DNA from 4 places in the Sporosarcina sp. GTC18466 genome. Region 4 is predicted to be linked to each of the others. Evidence: riboswitches for the same ligand, from Rfam matches in the RefSeq annotation. Region 4 holds a riboswitch; each other region holds the start of a gene.
What was found. Region 4 has a riboswitch for thiamine pyrophosphate ahead of ACZ5FK_RS06495 (3-oxoacyl-ACP reductase). Riboswitches for the same ligand answer to the same signal wherever they lie in the genome.

Region 1: it holds a riboswitch for thiamine pyrophosphate, as region 4 does, so the genes downstream of both, ACZ5FK_RS05515 (thiamine phosphate synthase) here and ACZ5FK_RS06495 (3-oxoacyl-ACP reductase) in region 4, are expected to answer to the same signal.
Region 2: it holds a riboswitch for thiamine pyrophosphate, as region 4 does, so the genes downstream of both, thiC (phosphomethylpyrimidine synthase ThiC) here and ACZ5FK_RS06495 (3-oxoacyl-ACP reductase) in region 4, are expected to answer to the same signal.
Region 3: it holds a riboswitch for thiamine pyrophosphate, as region 4 does, so the genes downstream of both, thiT (energy-coupled thiamine transporter ThiT) here and ACZ5FK_RS06495 (3-oxoacyl-ACP reductase) in region 4, are expected to answer to the same signal.

The regions. Positions count from the first base shown of each region.
Region 1 is NZ_AP044037.1:1,107,019-1,111,922, reverse strand. Features, by position in the region: gene ACZ5FK_RS05530 (ThiF family adenylyltransferase) at 1-152, opposite strand, end outside; gene ACZ5FK_RS05525 (thiazole synthase) at 149-916, opposite strand; gene thiS (sulfur carrier protein ThiS) at 918-1,121, opposite strand; gene ACZ5FK_RS05515 (thiamine phosphate synthase) at 1,118-1,723, opposite strand; TPP riboswitch at 1,800-1,908, opposite strand; gene ACZ5FK_RS05510 (methyl-accepting chemotaxis protein) at 2,120-3,607, shown strand; gene ACZ5FK_RS05505 (PilZ domain-containing protein) at 3,641-4,042, shown strand; gene hpf (ribosome hibernation-promoting factor, HPF/YfiA family) at 4,155-4,715, shown strand.
Region 2 is NZ_AP044037.1:2,642,485-2,647,388, reverse strand. Features, by position in the region: gene ACZ5FK_RS13080 (hypothetical protein) at 1-351, shown strand, start outside; gene ACZ5FK_RS13075 (hypothetical protein) at 364-804, opposite strand; gene ACZ5FK_RS13070 (hypothetical protein) at 925-1,095, opposite strand; gene thiC (phosphomethylpyrimidine synthase ThiC) at 1,114-2,889, opposite strand; TPP riboswitch at 3,033-3,148, opposite strand; gene ACZ5FK_RS13060 (GNAT family N-acetyltransferase) at 3,226-4,002, opposite strand; gene ACZ5FK_RS13055 (cupin domain-containing protein) at 4,188-4,808, shown strand.
Region 3 is NZ_AP044037.1:2,863,843-2,868,746, reverse strand. Features, by position in the region: gene ACZ5FK_RS14190 (M3 family oligoendopeptidase) at 1-152, opposite strand, end outside; gene ACZ5FK_RS14185 (tryptophan-rich sensory protein) at 314-1,030, shown strand; gene thiT (energy-coupled thiamine transporter ThiT) at 1,119-1,676, opposite strand; TPP riboswitch at 1,763-1,864, opposite strand; gene ACZ5FK_RS14175 (magnetosome magnetite crystal formation protein family) at 1,968-2,309, shown strand; gene map (type I methionyl aminopeptidase) at 2,400-3,146, shown strand; gene ACZ5FK_RS14165 (DEAD/DEAH box helicase) at 3,208-4,389, opposite strand; gene ACZ5FK_RS14160 (amidase family protein) at 4,450-4,904, opposite strand, start outside.
Region 4 is NZ_AP044037.1:1,335,518-1,340,421, forward strand. Features, by position in the region: one part of gene ACZ5FK_RS06490 (IS3 family transposase) at 1-144, shown strand, start outside; one part of gene ACZ5FK_RS06490 (IS3 family transposase) at 144-1,057, shown strand; gene ACZ5FK_RS06495 (3-oxoacyl-ACP reductase) at 1,839-2,588, opposite strand; TPP riboswitch at 2,707-2,806, opposite strand; gene ACZ5FK_RS06500 (VOC family protein) at 2,871-3,296, opposite strand; gene ACZ5FK_RS06505 (nucleoside hydrolase) at 3,326-4,237, opposite strand; gene rbsK (ribokinase) at 4,258-4,904, opposite strand, start outside.

The DNA.
Region 1 (4,904 bases), 230 kb from region 4:
AGTTTCCCGGCGCCCGCCCGGACGAGCATTTCGGAACTCGCTGAACCGAGCGCTCCCGCCCCCATGACGAAGACGCGCAGCTCCCGGAGTTTCTCCTGGCCCGCTTTCCCGATCGGCTGGAACAATTCCTGCCGCGAATAGCGGCTGTTCAATTCGGGATCAACCCTTCCATCGGACTGCTGGCGACAGCGTAATCGCGCTCCGGCATCCGCCCCGCTTCATATCCAAGACGGCCTGCTTCGATTGCCAGTTTCATTGCGTGCGCCATTTTGACAGGATCTTCCGCTGCCGAAACGGCGGTGTTCAGCAATACGCCGTCCGCGCCGAGCTCCATCGCATGCGCCGCGTCTTTCGGCGAGCCGATGCCCGCGTCGATGATGACAGGGACGTTTGACTGCTCGATGATAAAGGACAGGTTGAGCGAATTCAAGATGCCGCGGCCTGAACCGATCGGGGAAGCACCCGGCATGATCGCATGGACGCCGAGTTCCTCAAGTCTTCTTGCGAGCACGACGTCGTCCGACGTGTACGGCAGGACGATGAAGCCTTCTTCCAGCAGCATTTCACTCGCGCGGAGCGTCTCCACCGGATCGGGCAGCAGCGAACGGTCGCACCCGATGATTTCCACTTTCACCATATCGCAAAGTCCTGACGCTTTCGCGAGTTTCGCGATTCGCACGGCCTCTTTCGCCGTTTTGGCGCCTGCTGTGTTCGGAAGCAATGTGTATTTCGACAGATCGAGCTGCTCGAGGAAATTCGGCTGCGACGGTTCGAAGATGTTCATTCTCCGGACCGCGAATGTCAGGATTTCGGCTTCTGAAACGCGGACCGCCTCTTTTTGGGTTTCAAATGAAGGGTATTTCCCTGTTCCGAGCAATAATCTTGATGTGAATGTCTTATCGGCTATTGTTAGCATCTTATCCGCCTCCTACAAAATGGATGATTTCAATTTGGTCACGGTCTTTGATTGGCGCATCATACTTGCTTTTATCCAGGATCTCCCGGTTTTGCTCGATGACCATGATGCGGTCCGAAATCGCTAGATGATCCAGCAGTTCGTGGATAGTCCCCACGTCGGCCGGCAGTTCGCGCGGCAATCCGTTCAATGTGATCGTTTTCATTCCTCGCTTCCCTCCCATTGATGTCGATAAGAAAGGGCGGAGCGGACTGGATCGGGGGCACCGAAAATCGATGACATGACCGCGATGCCCGCCACCCCGATTTCCTGAAGGTGTTTCACATGGCCCGGCTGGATTCCGCCGATCGCGTACACCGGAATGCTGACGGCCTTTATGAGCTCCGCCAATTCATCCGTCCCTCTCCCCGCAAGGCCCTCTTTCGACCGCGTTTTGTACAGATGGCCGTACAGGAGCCAGTCCGCCCCGCCGGCCTGCGCCTGCTCCGCCTCCTCGGTAGAATGGACGGAAGCGCCGAACCGGATGCCGGGAAAATGCTCCGCGGCAAGCGGCAGCGGAATACCGTGCCCAGGCATCTGGACGCGCGGCATCTTGAAGATTTTCGCAATATCGGCCCGGCCGTGGACAATCAGCTTGTCTTTAGGAACCTGGTTGTCCAGAAGTGTTTCAATCAACCCCGCCAGCTCGCGGTCCGTCTTTGATTTCTCCCGCAAAATGACCCTGTCCAAATAGGGGCCCGCTTCGGATAGCACCTCAGCCAACCTATGGGCGGGCAGACGGTCGTTCGTCACGCCGATCAGCTCCATAACACCCCTCCTTAAACATACAAAAAAGACCACTTGCTAAAAGAAGCGAAGTGGTCGGCGGATCTGTATAAAAAGCGCCTGAAAAAAGCCACTTCCCTCCGCAGGTACAGACCTGTTCAGGTGATAAGGGTATCAGAGCCGCACTCTTCTCTCAGTCCTTGTAAAGGATTCCCCTAATGGTCAATTATGTATGGAGTTCAATTCGTCTACTACCATAGCATTCAATTGGATAGGCTGCAAGAGGAGTCTGACGATCAATGGCGGATAGGTGTTTCTCATCGTTAATTGGTAAGGAATGACTATATGAATGACTGTTCAGTAATGATACGATTTACATACAAGATAAGGAAAAAGTAGCTGCTCTAAAGAATGTTGCAGCTGGAAAGAGGGAGAACAATGGAAGATGTGCAGGTGCTGCAGCGGAAGCGTTATGCTCAAAAGAATACAATCTTATTTTTGACGCTGGGGGCTTCCAGCCTGATTGGAACGCTCTTTTATCTAGCGACAGGCCAGGACGGTCTGAAGACGGCCAGCATGGCAGTTCCGGTGACGGGTGCGCTGATTCTGTATCTGCTTGCGCTGAAATCCAAACCGCTGGAAGTGGCATATCCGTGGGCGGTGTTCGCCTTCACGGCAGGTGCCGCCATCTTTAACGGCTGGATCGGGGACCCGTCGATCGCAACGGCGGGCATCGCCTTTTTCATGCTTGGCCTGGCTAGCGTGCATATTTCAGCCGCCATCATGGGATATGGATTTGCACTGTCTTTGCTAGTCTTGCTTACATTTCTCGCCCGGTATCCGTACCAGGAGCAGATTGCGGAAAGCAAGGGGAGCCTGATGCTGGTTTTCCTGCTGCTTGGCGCCGGGCTGTTCATCCAGATCAGGCAGACAAAGAAACTGGAAGCGCAAGTTGGCGTGTTCACGGCGGAGCAGAACCGCAGGGCGGAGGAGGAGAGGAAAAAGCGTCGTGAATTGAATGACGGCGTTGAACAGGTAGCCGGCGACTTGCATGAGATCGGCCTGGCCGCAAAAAGGAACCTGGAATCGCAGCATGAATTGCTTGAAGTGATGGATGTGATTGCAGCGTCCGTGGAGCGGGAATCCGGCCAGATCTCGGATATTGCACAGAAAACGGATCGGGCGAAGGCGGCATTGCTGGAGATGCAGGAAGAGAGCCGGGATATGAATCACTCTTCCGCCCAGATGCAGAGCCACTCAGGCGGGGTCGTCAAGGATGTGCAAGGCGTGCGGGCTGGCATGGAAGGGGTTGGCTCGATGCTGGAAGGCCTGAATGGTTCCTTTGATTCGCTGACGGCAAATATCAAGAAGACGAATGAACTCGCGAAGTCGATTGCGGCAATCACGAACCAGACGAACCTGCTGGCGCTGAATGCCTCTATTGAAGCGGCTCGCGCAGGGGTCCACGGGAAAGGGTTTGCGGTTGTCGCAGAGGAAATCCGGAAGCTCGCCGCCCTTACATCTGAGACGCTGGAAGAGATCAATGCGAATTTGACGGACGTGAATCAGACAAACAGCCAGTCCCGGCATGATCTAGAGGAGAGCATGGGCAGGCTGCAGGAGCAGTCCAGGCGCACAGTCGAGGCAGAACGGAAGATCAACGGCATGCACGAGACGCTGGGGGCGTTCCATGAGCAGTTCGAGAGGTTTGATTCTAAAATGAAGCTGGTGGCGGAAGAGACGGCGGATATCGGCAGGATGACAGGGTCGTTCGCCGACCTGCTTGCGCAGTCAAGCGCGTCCGTCGAGGAAGTGAATGCGACGGTACATGCGGCAGTCAGTGACAACGAGCAGATCACGAGGACGCTTGCAGGTACGGTGGAGCGGACGCGGGGACTCGTGGAAGGGTCCGAACTGCAAAACTAGTTCGTCTTTGGTATAATGAAGTCAGCAGGACCGATGGAATGGAGCGTGTTGACCGTGTTATACAAGCGGACGGAATATTTCAGGCATACGTTTTCAGAGCCTCTTGAAGCGGAGTTCAAAATCTTCGTCGGCGCAGACCGTTCCGCCATGTCAAGCCCCGGAAAGTGCCGGCTGCTCGATATCAGTTCGGGCGGCGCGAAACTGGAAGCGGCATACGACATCCCGGGCGGTCCGGGTGATGTGGACCTGCACCTGACGTTCACGCTGTATGAACAGCCGATTACGCTCGACGGCACGATCCAGTGGAAGAAACGGGCCGATGACCACTTCACGTACGGGTTTCATTTTGCGGAAGACGCGGCGACGTCAAAGCTGATCGTCGACGAGCTGAAGCTCCGGATCAAGTCGGGGAAAGAGAAGAAAACGAAGCCGTGACGCCATTTCGCCACATTTCGACTTTTTTCTGAAAAAATTCTTTGTTTGAAGAAGGATTTGAAAGGCAATATGGAGAAGTATATACCAACGGATCATAAAAGGAGGAGTTCATATGCTAGACTTTAACATCCGCGGGGAAAACATTGAGGTTACACCAGCTATTCGGGAATACGTCGAGAAGAAAGTGAACAAGCTCGAGCGCTACTTCACTGAAGGGGCGAACGCGACAGCGCACGTCAACCTGAAAGTCTATAACGACAGACAGACTAAAGTGGAGATTACCATCCCGATGAAAAACCTGACTTTGCGGGCGGAAGAGCGCCACGACGACATGTATGCGGCCGTCGACTTGATCGTCGACAAGCTCGAGCGCCAAATCCGCAAGTACAAAACAAGGGTGAACCGCAAATTCCGCGAACGTGAAGGCGTTGCAGCATTCCTTCAATCCGTCGAGAGGGAGCGTGAGGACGAAGACATGGCGCAGGATGATCACGAGTTCAACGTCGTCCGCACAAAACAATTCGACCTCAAGCCGATGGACCAGGAAGAGGCCATCCTCCAGATGAACATGCTAGGCCATAACTTCTATATCTTCACCGATGCCGAATCAGACGGCACGAACATCGTCTATAAACGAAGAGACGGCAAGTACGGCCTGATCGAGACAAATTAATGAATCAGCAAGCCCCCGGGGAGCAATCCCGGGGGGCTTTTTGATGTGTTCGGCGGACGGGTATGTGAAGTGAGCAATGACCCGGCCGAACGAAGCAACCAGCCGGCTGAAGTGAGCAATCGCTCGGCAGAAAGAAGCAACGAGGCTGAATAGTAAGCAATGTCTTGCGTTTTCGGAGCAATCAGGACT
Region 2 (4,904 bases), 1.3 Mb from region 4:
ATCGCACTTTTATTTACATTTCATCATCAAGCGCCGCTTTTGATCGATCTGAGGAACCCCTATGACCGCAATGTGAAAAACCACCAGGCCGCGGATTCCTTTATCGCCGGAAAAAATAATCGGCTGGACGTTTTGACGGCGGTGCAGGAACGTTTTGAATTGCGCCGGAAGAGCGGCGGGATTCTTGTGAAGGAATATAAGCTGGACGGTAAACAGAAAGAGTTTGTCCAAACTGGCACTTGCGGCACGTTCACGTCTTTAGATATGGATTACGGCGGACGAATGCTGTTGCTTTCGGGGTGCGGGCCATCCGGGGAGGATACCATCAGTCTCGGCAGCTTGTCTTACTAGAAGCGGCGCGGCTCAGTCCCGTTTTGCCGCGTCTGCCAAAAAGCGGGTCGCTTCATACAGATCATTTGTGCAGCACAATGCCCGCTCGGGACTTGAGACAATCCGGTCTTCCGCTTCGGCGTATTCCTCGGCACTGACCCGCCCAAACAACTTCCGCCATTTGTTCTCCTTCTCGAGCTGCTCGACCTCTTTGCGGATGGCTTCATGGTCTATTTTATTGATCATGAAAAAGCGTCTTGTCACATCGACATGGGAAAAACGTTCTTTTATGTCAGCGATCACGGCTTGGTCATATTCGGCAAGCTCAATCAATTCACTCGTCCCTACATTATCAGCCGCGTCAGCCAGCTGTTCGTCCCATTCCATGTATGTCTCATCAGAGACGGTGTCAGGCACATAGATGCCAACATTGTAAAACACAGTCTCGCTGTCTTTCTTTTTCTTTGTAAACATAGAAATCCACCTCGCATTTTGATCGGTTTCTGCTTTATGTATATATACGACCGTGCAGCCGATTCGTTTCATACATCAAGAAAGATGCCGGAAATGTTTCGTGCCCGGCATCTTTCTTGATTAATAGTGGTAATTCTCCACAAGCTTGCACTTGCGGCAGATCTGATGTGAACGTGCCATTTGAAAGTCATGCACGCAACGATCCTGAAGTTCTTTGAGTTCCCTCTCCAGCCGTGACAACTGCTGTTTCCCTTCGGCAATGTCCGCAAGCAGCCGGTCGATCACCGTCATGCCCATCCCTCGTTCCCGTCAAGTATAGATTTGTCCTCCGGCTTCTTGAAACTCCTTCGCCTTTTCCTCCATGCCCTTTTCAATGGCAGTCATCCCGTCAAGCCCTTTCTCGTCCGCGTATTTACGGATATCGTGCGAAATTCTCATGCTGCAGAACTTCGGGCCGCACATCGAGCAGAAGTGCGCAATCTTCGCCCCTTCTGCTGGCAGCGTCTCATCGTGGTATTCCATCGCCCGCTCCGGATCCAGGCTCAAATTGAATTGGTCACGCCAACGGAATTCGAATCGTGCTTTTGAAAGTGCATCATCGCGCTTCTGCGCACTTGGATGCCCTTTCGCGAGATCTGCCGCATGGGCCGCGATTTTATACGCGATGACCCCTTCCCGGACATCTTCCCGGTTCGGCAATCCTAAATGCTCCTTCGGCGTCACATAGCAAAGCATCGCGGTGCCGAACCAGCCGATCATCGCCGCCCCGATTGCAGATGTGATGTGATCATACGCTGGCGCAATATCTGTCGTCAGCGGTCCGAGCGTGTAGAAAGGTGCTTCCCCGCAAATCTCCATTTGCTTGTCCACGTTTTCTTTGATCAAATGCATCGGGACATGTCCCGGCCCTTCGATGATCACTTGGACATCGTGTTTCCATGCGATCTTTGTCAGTTCTCCGAGAGTCTCAAGCTCCGCGAACTGCGCTTCGTCATTGGCGTCCGCGATCGAGCCCGGCCGCAAGCCGTCTCCGAGCGAGAAGGAAACATCATACATTTTCATGATTTCGCAGATCTCTTCGAAGTGTGTGTATAGGAAACTCTCCTGGTGATGGAGGAGGCACCACTGCGCCATAATGGACCCGCCGCGCGAGACGATCCCGGTGACCCGTTTCACAGTGAGCGGAATATAGCGGAGCAGTACGCCAGCATGGATCGTAAAGTAGTCGACGCCTTGCTCTGCCTGTTCAATCAGCGTATCGCGAAACACTTCCCACGAAAGGTCTTCCACTTTTCCATTCACTTTTTCAAGAGCCTGATAGATCGGAACCGTGCCGACCGGGACCGGCGAATTGCGGATGATCCATTCCCGTGTTGTATGGATGTCTTTACCAGTCGACAGGTCCATCATCGTGTCTGCACCCCACCTAGTCGCCCACGTCATCTTCTCCACTTCTTGTGCGATATTCGAAGTGACGGCTGAGTTTCCAATGTTCGCATTGATCTTCACGTGGAAGTTGCGTCCGATGATCATCGGCTCGGCTTCCGGATGGTTGATGTTCGAAGGGATGACCGCACGCCCCCTTGCGACTTCTGACCGTACAAACTCCGCATCCAGCCCTTCACGGATTGCGATGAATTCCATTTCGGGCGTGATGATCCCATTTCGCGCGTAATGCATTTGCGTCACGTTCTTTCCGGCTTTCGCCCGGAGCGGTTTGCGTTTCAGGAGCGGAAACTGCTCATGCTCCTTCTCTTTTCCAGCTCGGTATCCATTATCCTCGGGCCTCACCTTTCTACCTTCGTATTCCTCGACGTCTCCGCGTTCTAAAATCCATGGCTTCCGGAGTTCCGGCAAGCCTTTGCGGATGTCCACTTCATGGGCAGGGTCGGTGTATTTGCCGCTCGTGTCATAAACACGGAACGGCGGGTTGTCGAACTCGCCTTCTTCTGTGATCGTCGGCGACAATTCGATCTCCCGCATCGGCACCTGGAGATCTTCTCGGCTGCCCTGCACGTATACTTTCCGGCTTGCCGGGAAGCAGGAATGGATGTGAATCGGTGTGTCTTCTGTCATTTTTGTCATTTCGTCATCGTCCCCTCATTTTTTATTCGGGTGACCTATGACTCTATCCAATACAGGGAATTTGAGCCCGCAAAGACGCAAAAAGACCGGATCCTCATCATGCGGACCCGGTCTTAAACACATACGTCTGCCGTATGCCAAATTATGTTTAAGAGAAACTTCCCTACGCTGGTACGAGCCAGATCAGGTCCAAAGAGTTAGGAAAAATCATCGCTTTTCCCTCTCAGTCCGGACTATCCGGACACCCCTAGTTCAACAGTATTCATTTGTTCGAACACTTTCAGTTTACCTGACATTTATGCAATGTCAAGTTCTTCCTTGATTTGTAATGCAACTTTACCCTCTTTCAGGCGACTGGCAGCCTGCCATTTGCGCAAGGCACTGAAATCCGTACTTCTCTAGAATCGGCCTGCTCATCGGGCTGGCATCCACTGTGAGGAACCGGTAACCGTGTTCCCATGCTTTCTTTGCCCGTACGGAGAGCATCGATGTGTAACAGCCCTTTTTGCGATACTCGGGCAATGTCGAGCCGCCCCATAGACTCGCGAATGATGAGTTTTCCTCAAAGTACATCCACGAGGCGCTGATCAGCTTGTCCCCCTCATAAAGTCCATATAGGAAAAGCGAGTCGGGATCGTTCTGCTTATCTCGCCAGAGCCGGGTTCCCAGTTCATCATGCGTATCCGCCCATATGAAATCCATGAGTGAAATGATTTCGCAGATGCCCTTTTCGTCTGTTATTTCGGTTACCGTCAAGGGAGCATCTCCGGTCACGAGCGGATGGCTCTCTTCCACTTCCAAAACCATGAGCGCCTCAGGAGGTTCGCACTCAAACCCTTCCGTTTCAAGAAGCTCCTTCAAGTTGCCGGGCTTGTCATAGCTGTATACTTTCCACTCGAACCCGGAGCCTTGCCCGTTGAAATAGGCGAGTTCCTCCCGTATAACGCGGCTTGCGTTCTCTTCATTCACATCGGATGCGATGATGAACCCTCTCTCGCCGTGCTGTGAGACATGACGGATGACGTGCTCCGTCTCTTCCCGGATATAGCCTGGCGTCACTAGATGGCGCCGCAATTCATGATCATATAAATCCAGGATCTGTTGCCGATTCACGCGGATCCCTCCTTCTAAAAAAACTCATCCATCAGTTGATAATACCTCACTTTTGCCCAGTCAACATCAACATGCCCGTATCCATTCAGGAAGGATAGCACATTCTCGGTTTTCAAACGGCAGCATTTCGGGCCTTTTCATTCACATGACTCCGGGCCTTCGCATACCTTAGAAAGGCAATGACCATGGCCCAAGGGAGTGATGGAATCATCGAGAAGCATGACGTGGATTTCAAAGATCCGAATTTGCAGTATGCCTACGATTTGAGCAAGAGCCGGTTTTTCACGAAAAATGAACGCAATTATATAAATGTACTAAGCCAGGAGCAACTGAAGACGCTTGGCAATGTAGTTCTGTTAGATGTTTTTCTGGGCGGAGACAATGGCGTGGAGCCTCATTACCATTCAAACGCAGATGAATTGATTTACGGTATCACGGGTGAGACGGTCGTGTCGATGATCAATCCCAAGACAAATGAATTGATCAGCTACCGGATCGGCCCACAGCAAGCCGTGACAATTCCGCAAGGCTGGTGGCATTATTTTAATGCAAGTGGAGAGAACACGCACGTCCTCACCATCTATGACACAGCGAAACTGGATACGGTCTGGGGATCGGACATTTTACGAGTGACCCCGCCGCAAGTGTTCGCTAAGGCGTATTGCCTGGATGAACGGCTCGTCCAGCAAGCATTCGCGCCGATCAAGGACCGGGTCATCATCGCTCCTCCAGCAGGATGCAGGCAGCCGGGCGGAGGATTTCCCGTCCAGACCGGATCGCCCTATCACGGCTATTATCCATATTAGGCTGTAAAAAGCAAATCAGGCCCCGCTCGTATTGGTGCCTGGTTTGCTTTTATTGCATATGGAACTGTAGGACATCGATAATCCTCCATACTCTAC
Region 3 (4,904 bases), 1.5 Mb from region 4:
GATGCGGGTACACTGAATTCCTTCACTTTATTTTCGAATGCCTTAATTTTATCCGATGCTTCGTCCAAATGCGAGCGGAGCTCCTCAGATTCGCTGCCCCCTTTGAAAAACACATCCAAATCCCATACTTGTGAGTACGCTAATTTTGTCATGCCGATTCCCCCGATTCATTTTTAAGATTCTAAAAAAACCTGCCATTTCATTATACCACGACTATTCGGGAATCGAAATAAATGAATTGTAATTGATTCTTCATACTTTCCTGCGCATCTTAGCCCTTTCCTATGTATACTTGTATATAGGAGGATTTGGAATGTCTAAATTACTGCTTATGACTTTTACATTGGTCGCTGCCATCGCCTGTAATTTGGCAGTCACCATGTTTTCAATGAATGGCACTACTACGAATGAAATTACCGGCCGTCTTCCGGTGCTCTTCAATCCGGCCCATTATGTCTTTCTCATATGGGTGGCCATATATGGATCGCTTTTTTATTGGATCAGCAAGAGCCGATCTGATCAGACGCAGCTCATGCCTCGGCGGGTTGTGCTGTTTCTCATGGCATGCGGGCTGCAAATTGCCTGGATGCTGCTTTGGCAATTCGAGCAATTCAACTGGTCGCTCGCAGTCAAAGCTGCCTTGCTGCTGACCTTGACTATTTTTTATTTCACTTACCCTTCCCGGGAGAATAAACTTGCGAAACGGGCGCCTATCTCTTTGTTCTTCGCATGGACCTCCGTCACCTTCATCTCCAATCTGGTATATGTTCTGATGTTGCATGATTGGTCGGGATGGGGGCTCAGCGATCCGCTGTGGACGGTCATATATATGACGATCGGTGCGGCTGTAGCTCTACATTTTATGTATCACCACGGAGATTATGTATTTATCCTTGTGTATATCTGGACCTTCCTGGGCATAGCTGTTAAAAACGGCACGGATGAGTTATTCGTATCGTCCGCCGCTATTTTCCTGCTTGTCGTTCTTGCGGCAAGCTTCCTGTTTCTGCGGGACCCAAAACGGGAATAGCTTGAATACCTTCATACATGGTTCTCCACTATCCGGAGGGAGGACGAAGAAATGCCGCCTCTCCATAGACTGGAGGGCGGCTTTCATGTTATGCATGTTTTAGCAAACGCTGTGAAGAAGCAAACAGCGGAACGGCAATTACTGAACATAGGATAATGGACGGAATCATGAAGGAACCGTTATAGATCAATGAGTAAAGCCATGCAGGCTGATCACCTGCGTATTGTGCGTAAAATACGATTCCAGCGATGTAGTGGCAAAGGTAGCGAAGAAGCCCGCCGATCACTGTTCCTGCAATGACAGCTGCAGCCATTCCGCCTTTATTGCCGGTTGCCATGGCTTTCCGGTACCAGCCGAGCGTCACTGCTGCAAGGCCGACGACCGTATATGATCCGAAGTAGTCGAGGAACCCCTGGACAGGATGTATGAGAGTGCCGCCGATTACAGCCTGCAGAGTACCTGTCAGCAATCCTGTCAGCATGCCTCCGGCGAGTCCCCAGCGGAATGCCATGACGATGACCGGCAGCATGGACAAGGTGATCGACCCTCCCTGCGGCATTTTAAACAGCGTAATCTGATCGAGCACGAAAGACAATGCTCCCAAAATAGCAACTTCCAACAACATTTGAAGACGTTTACGATCCATTTTTTCTCCTCCTTTGATTTTGGAGGGATACGGTAAACGGACAAAAAAAGACGCCCCGGATAGAACCGGGACATCTCGTTATGTATGCCTGTTTCCATCCACATCCCTACGCAAGTGCGAACTTACAGGTTCTAAGGGTCAGGACATGCGTCCAATCTCAGCCAGAAACGGCCCCCCTTGTGGTCTTGTAATTCAATTGTCGCCTTCATTGTATATGATGGGACAATTGGAAACAAGATGAGCAGAAGAAATACTTCTACTCGGAATCTTTCGCAAAAGGAGGTTTTCCTATTGGCCAACAATAAAATACTATCCGCATTGTGTTATTTCAGCATATTCTTTTCACCGCTGCTATTGCCGGTTGTCGTTTATTTCGCTTCCAATGACCATGAAGTGAAGATGAACGCAAAACGATCGCTCTTTTCACATCTCATACCGGTCGTTGTCCTGATTGCGGGTTTCATCATCTTTTCATTCTCCCTTGTGTCATTCGAACAGCGTCTTAACACGATCGTGACTGGACGTTTCGATTTTTGGGGATTGGCCCCTTTCCTGTTTCTTCTCATATACGGCGCATTGACGCTAGTTGTAATTGTATGGAACATCTACCAGGGCGTGAAAGTGATGAAGTGAACCAAGCGGATGCATCATCCATTTCTACATCCGCTGCGTATGATATAGTTATGGATGGTAAAGCAATGCGAGCAGAAAGGACTTGTAAAGATGATAGTCAAAACAACTGAAGAAATCGAAGCGTTACAGAAGATAGGCCGGATCGTCGCAGAGATTCGCGAAGCGATGAAAGAGGCCACGGTCCCTGGCATTACGACAAAAGAATTGGATGAAATCGGCGGCCGGCTGTTCTCCGAAAAAGGAGCGGTCTCAGCACCGATCGATCAATATGATTTTCCAGGCTACACATGCATCAGTGTCAACCATGAAGTGGCCCACGGCATTCCGGGTTCCAAAGTGATCCAGGAAGGCGATCTTGTGAATATTGACGTCTCGGGATCATTCGGCGGTTATTTCGCCGATACGGGCATCTCATTCGTCGTAGGTGCTTCTGATGAGCGGAAACAGAAACTTTGTGACGTTGCGAAAAGCGCTTTCGACCGGGCAATGACGAAAGTGAAACCCGGCTCACGGCTGAATCAGATCGGAAAAGCGGTGGAACGTGAAGCACGCGACAATGGGCTAACGGTCATCAAGAACTTGACCGGCCACGGTATTGGCACATCTCTCCACGAAGAGCCGCAGCATATCCTGAACTATTATGATGCATGGGATAAGACTTTGATGACTGAAGGCATGGTGCTGGCGGTCGAGCCGTTCATCTCCGAAAAGGCTGAGCATATTATTGAGCTCAGTGACGGCTGGACGTTCGCGACGCCTGATAAATCCTTAGTTGCACAAATCGAGCATACGATTATCGTCATGAAAGACGGGCCGATGATCTTGACTGAACTATAATGCCAAAAGAGACCTGGATCGCATTGATAGCGTTCCAGGTCTCTTTATATGCCCAGCCGCGTTATTTCTTGCGCGGCTGTTTCTTCTTTTTAGAAGGCGATTTTTTCACGGCAGTCTCCGTTTTCGTCTTCGCATTCCCTTCCATCAGCTTGCCATGGTACCAGATTTTCTGCACAGGTTTGAATTGCTTCGTCAGCTTCCGGTAATCCTTCTCCTCCGGGTATGAAAGAAGGGTCAATACTTCCCCGTCTCGCCCTGCACGTCCTGTCCTGCCCGAACGATGGATGTATTGCTCGATCGTATGCGGGACATCCACGTGGATCACATGCGTCAGTCCGTCAATGTCCAATCCTCTGGCCGCAAGATCCGTAGCAATCAAGATGTTGATATCGCCTTTACGGAACCGCTCCAATGTCTCCTGCCGTTCAAACTTCCTCATATCCGAGTACAAGACAGCGATCGGCGCATCGTTGTGATTCAATTTGATCTCCTTCATGCGGATCTGATCGACATTGTTCATGAACGCAAGCGCGTGGATGCCTTCCATATGGGAGAGCCCCCGCAGCAAATCCGTCTTATCCCGGGCGTCCGTCTTGATGAATGAATGCTCGATGGATGCGGTTATAGGCATCTCATCCAGGGAAACCCGGAATCGAGCAGGGTCGTTCATCAGATTTTTTGCGACAAGTTCAATTTCGTCTGTGATGGTCGCTGAGACTACCGCAACTTGCCGGTCCGGACTGGCGCCCTCAATCAAATTCTTTACGAGGACCCGGTAATCCCTTGACAGCAATTGGTCGCCCTCATCAAGGACAATTGTTTCGATGTCGGCCATTTTAAGCCGTTTCGCCTTCACCAGTTCGACAATCCGGCCCGGTGTCCCGACTACAATGGTCGGTTTCTTCTTCAGCTTTTCAATCTGCCTTTGCATGTTGGCACCGCCGATCAGCTGCGTCACCGTAATATCCGTTTCAGCTGTCCAGTCACGGATAACGTTGACGATCTGCATGGCGAGTTCCTGGGAAGGTGCCATGATGAGCGCTTGGGTCCGCTGCTTGGAACCGTCGACCTTTTGAAGGATCGGCAGTACATAAGCAAGCGTCTTGCCGGTCCCTGTCGGCGATTCCGCCACAATATCCTTTCCGGCAATCATTTCGGGTATCATCTGCTCCTGGATCGGAGTCGGCTCCGCAAAGTTCCATTTCTTCTTAATCCTATTGTCCATCGTATCCAAAAAGGACATGTCCATCCCCGCTTTCAAACGTTTCCTATACGTTAATAATGGACTTTATGGCCGTTCTTTTCAACTACTTTCGAACAGGGCTCGGGGCTTCCTCCGTCCTTTCACCTTCTGCTCATACGCAAAGGCGTAGCCAATCAGCTCGAATTCCGTGCACGCCTGGCCGCAGAACGTGATGTTGAACGGTTCCCCTTTATCCGAAAACGCAGAAGGGACGGTGACTGCCGGGTATCCCGCCGCAGCGCTGAAGCTGCAGCCATGATCTTGCGGGAAGACCAGGACATCGACACCATTTTTGCCGAACGCTTTCCCGAGCGCTTCCTCTTCCGCGAGATGCCTATTACGCAGCAGAGCCTCCAAATAGACTGGTTCTGTAAGAGTCCCGCTTGTCCGGGCCACTTTTTCCAATGTCACCTGGCCATATTCAAGTGTCTCCTCGGGATGTTTTTTATTGAATTCGATAATATCGTGGATGGTGCGAATCGGATTTGTACTCGCCGTATGCCCCAAATATTCAT
Region 4 (4,904 bases):
ACCGCGAATATGGTGTATCTGAAGTGACCATTTACAAATGGATCAAAGCGCACTCCCCAATTGAAAATGGAGACGGTTTGACACCCGCTGAAATTGCGGAGATCCAAAAGGAAAATCTACGCCTCAAGCAGGAGGTAGACATTCTAAAAAAGGCTATGACCATATTCGCGAAAAAGTGACCGACCAAGAGATTATCGACCATATCGAACAGGAGAAAGAAAACCACCCTGTTCAAGTTTTGTGTGACGTGCTAGACATGCCAAGAAGTACGTACTATCAATCATTCCATAAAGTGAAATCCTCGTATGAAACGGAAAACGAGGCGATTTTAGAACGCATAAAAATCATACATGCGGAGAGTAAAGGCCGCTATGGTGCGCCTAAAATTCATCAACTTCTCAAAAAGGAAGGCTACGCTGTCAGCGTAAAGCGTGTCCAGCGCCTTATGAAAACAGAAGGAATTCGATCTGTCATCACGAAGAAATACCGTCCAACTTCATCGGACAGCCAAGTAGAAGAACGCGACAATGTATTAGATCAAGATTTTAAAACGACGACCATCAATGAAAAATGGGTGGCCGATATTACGTATATCCATACACTGAGAGACGGTTGGTGCTACCTGGCCTCTGTATTGGATTTACATACGAAGAAAATTGTAGGTTATTCTTTTTCTAAATCCATGACAACAGAACTCGTCTTACAAGCATTAGCCAACGCAATTGATGTCCAGCAGCCTGAAGAGGGGCTGATCCTTCATACCGATTTAGGCAGCCAATATACGAGCGAGGACTTTCAAAAAGCAGTAAAAGCAGCGAAAATGGAACACTCTTTCAGTCGAAAAGGCTGTCCGTATGACAACGCCTGCATCGAGTCTTTTCATGCCACATTAAAGAAGGAAGAAATCTATCAAACCACTTATCTAGATTTTGAAGCAGCACGAATTGCCCTCTTCCAGTACATTGAATCCTGGTATAACCGGAAACGAATCCATGGGGCAATTGATTACTTGACGCCGCAGCAACTCGAGGATCAGTGCAGACAGGTAGCTGCTTGATCGTTAGATGTCATTAGGACTTCGATTCAACCTACCTACACATTTTTCAGGAACGACATCCATGGACTGTACTTCCTGTATCCAGCGAAAGCTGTCAAGTGCGGGCTTTCACTTGACTGGTTTCGCTGGATACAGGACCATCCATGAATGGATGCCGTTTCTGACAACGACTTAACATTTTTGTGTCCAGGATATTGACATAGATCCAACTCAAGACTAAAAGTGCAATAGATAAAAATAAAGAACTGTAATACACAGGCTATTTGCCCCTTGTTCCATAATAAGGCGCCATTCTGGAGTAGGGAGTGTACATCTTTGGTAAGCGCAAAAATCCCCACCGGCTAGTAGATGGGGATTTCGAGTACACTTATCTCGATTTATTTGGTATACCGCACTCCTGTGGAAGTATATAAACAGTAAATTTTATTGAGAAAGGGATGGGTAAAATGAAGTATTTATTGATTTTGATTTCTCTCGTACTGGCTGTGGTTACATCCAGTTTAAATATTCATACTGACATTACATCTGTTATTTATGGATTGTCAGCGTTAGGTTTAATTTTAGGAGCATATTTCAGTGTTAAAAAGCCGAAAGAAAGCAAAGGATCTTAAAAAGTGGATACTTCAACCATCTGGCGCGATTGTTGAATAGTACATAGCAAGTAAAAACGCACAGACAACACTGTGCGTTTTAACTGCTGTTTATACTGCTAAGTAAAGTAGCCATGCTGATAGTGATACAAGACTTGGAGGAAGACCTCTGTCCGCCTGAAATTACGCGGTCAATTCATGGTCAGGCCGCCATCCACGGTGATGTTCTGACCCGTAATGCCGTCTGCCTGCTCTGAGCAAAGGAAAACGACCGTGCTTGCGACATCTTGAGGCGTCGTCACCTTCTTCAGCGGAGTGGATTGTGCAATCAAGTCGAACACTTCCGGCGTTGTCACGCTGCTGGCATCCGTCGTTTTCAATAGACCGCCCGATACGACGTTCGCTCGGATGCCGTATTGGCCGAGTTCTGCCGCAAGATTACGCGTAAAGCCGATCAACCCTGCTTTCGCAGTCGTGTATTCGTGATACGGCACGACCGGGTTTTGGAACAGGTTGGTGCCAATGCTGATAATACCGCCGCTCTTTCGTTCCATGAATTGCGGAATTACACTTTGCGAGATATTGAATGCCGCTTTCAACGTGCCATCCAGCTGTTTCTGATAATCGTCCCACGACAGATCCTTGAAGGCTTTCTGTTTTGTCGGATCGAATTTAAAGTCTACGAGGGCATTGTTGACGACGACGTCTATGCCGCCGAAATGGTCCGCCGCCTCTGTCATCATCCGGTCCACTTCTTCCCGGTTCGTCACGTCTGCCTGGATGGCAATCGCCTTCCCGTCCGCTTCAGCTGCAAGCTGCTCTGCCGCCTCCCGGCTCTTGTTATAATTGATGACCACTTGAAATCCTTGCTCCACCAATGTCTGCACGATTGTTGCGCCGAGTCCTCTGCTCCCGCCTGTCACTACTACTGTTCTGCTCATCTTGAACACTCCCACTTCTTTAGTTGATCAAACAAAAAAATACGCAGCCTTCCCGTAGGAAAGTTGCGTAAAGTCATTATGTACATATCAAAAACAAGGCATACGCGCCCACATTATATGTATCGAGTTTACACTTTCCTACGCTAGTATGAACTAGTTCAGGTTCAAAGGGTTCGAGTCAAACTCGTCTCAGTTACATAACACCCCTAGTGCATATCATTCAGTTATAGCCCCATCGTATAGTTTCCTGGATGGTAAGTCAAGGTCATGGTTCCTTTCCTTTCAATCAACCCCGCCAGCCTCTGGATAACTGCAAAGCTCCACTAACGTGCCATCCGTGGAAATCGGATTGATATAAATCAGTCTTCTGCCCCTCGCATTGGTCCGCAATGTATCTTCCAGGAAACGCACTCCGTTACTTCTGGCGTCTGCAATCGCTTGATCGAGGTCATCGACTCGGTACGCAATGTGGTGGACCCCTTTTCCCCGCTGCCTGATGAAACGGGCGATCGGAGAGTTCTTATTCGTCGGTTCCAGCAGTTCGATCAGCTGCTCTTCCGTCCTCACGACCGCCACATGCACTTCCACGCCCGGCGCTGTGCTTGTGTACCGGTCCTCCAGCGATCCGTTCAGGACATTCAGATAAAAAGGAAGGGCGTCCTCAATGCTTCTGACAGCAATTCCCGTATGATCGTATACATGTTTCATTCACATTCCTCCCTGGATTTCCGACCCGTCTATAAAACCCGCTCCAGGAAGTGGTGAAGAAATTGCTCCGCCTTGACCTCGGTGCACACTTGGACTTTTGGATTGCCGCTAGATGACGGTACCGTTTTCCCTGTCTCTTCCCCTTCCAGGACAACCGTTACATTCCACTCTTCCGTTTGGACAAAATCCGGATTGATTGCAACGCCCACAGCTAACGGATCATGCAAGGCGCACCCTCCGATGCCCGGTTCGAATGTCTCATAGGCTGCCATATAGAAACGCGTCATGTCCGCAAAAAACCGGGCTTCGTCAGTTCCTTTAGCACGCCAGCTCTCTAAGGCCTCTTCTGGTAAAAGGGTCTTCATCGTTACATCCAGGCCAACTACAGTGACTGGCAGCCCGGAGGAAAAGACAAGCTCAGCCGCTTCCGGATCCGTATGTATATTCGCTTCACTGAACGGCGTGACATTTCCAGGGACGAAAACGGCACCGCCCATCAGGATGATCTCTTTGAAAAGTGGGACGATGGCAGGATCCTTTTGGATGGCTTGCGCAAGATTCGTAAGCGGGCCGACAGGGATCATCGTGATTTCATGCGGACGCTCTTTCACTTGGCGGATGATGAAATCCACCGCGTGTTCTTGCTCCGCTTTTGCTGCAGGAAGTGGAACAAAGCTATTCCCGAGCCCATCTTCTCCGTGAACATGCAGGGGGAAATTCCCTATATCGCGTTTGAGCGGCTTTGCAGCACCCCTATACACAGGCGCCGTCTTCCCTATCTTTTCCAGGACCGCTAGTGTATTGCGTGTCGTATTTTCAACCGAGTTATTCCCGAAGCATGTCGTCAGCCCGATTACATCGAGCTCCGGGGAATGCATGGCATACGCGATCGCCATCGCATCATCAATTCCGGTGTCAACGTCTAGTATGACTGGTTTCATCTTAATTCCTCCGTTTCAAATCAAAGTAATGGATAGGCCTTCAAGAAATCTTCCACTTCTCTTTTCGTCGGCATGCCTGTCTGCGCTCCGAGCTTCGTAACAGAAATGGCTGCGGCCACATTTGCAAATTGGCAGGCTTCCTCCATTGCAAAGCCCTCGCATAACGCATAGGCCAATGCACCATTGAACGTATCCCCCGCTCCTGTAGTGTCGACGACTTCGACTTTGGCAGCGGGTATCGTTACAGAGTCGCCATCTTTGTACAGCATAACCCCTTTGGACCCTTTCGTGACAATGCACTTTTCTTTTATCTTTTCAAGTTGCCCTCCGGGTCCGTCTATTGCCGCGAATAGAAGAGTTTGCTCATGCTCGTTCGGCGTTACATAATCGACCATCTCCAGCAGCTCCATGGGAAGCTCTTGAATCGGCGCAGGATTCAAGATGGCAGGGACGCGATGTTTATGTGCAAGTTCCACGGCCTTGATCACACTCGCAAGCGGAATTTCCAGCTGCAGCAAAAGAATATCACTATTCCTGATCGCCTCTTCATGTTGTTCGACCATCTCCGGAGTGACATAGCTATTCGCGCCAGGTACGACGATGATGCTATTATCCCTGTCGGATAACGTAATCGAAGCGATTCCGGTCGAGCACCCCCGGACTTCCA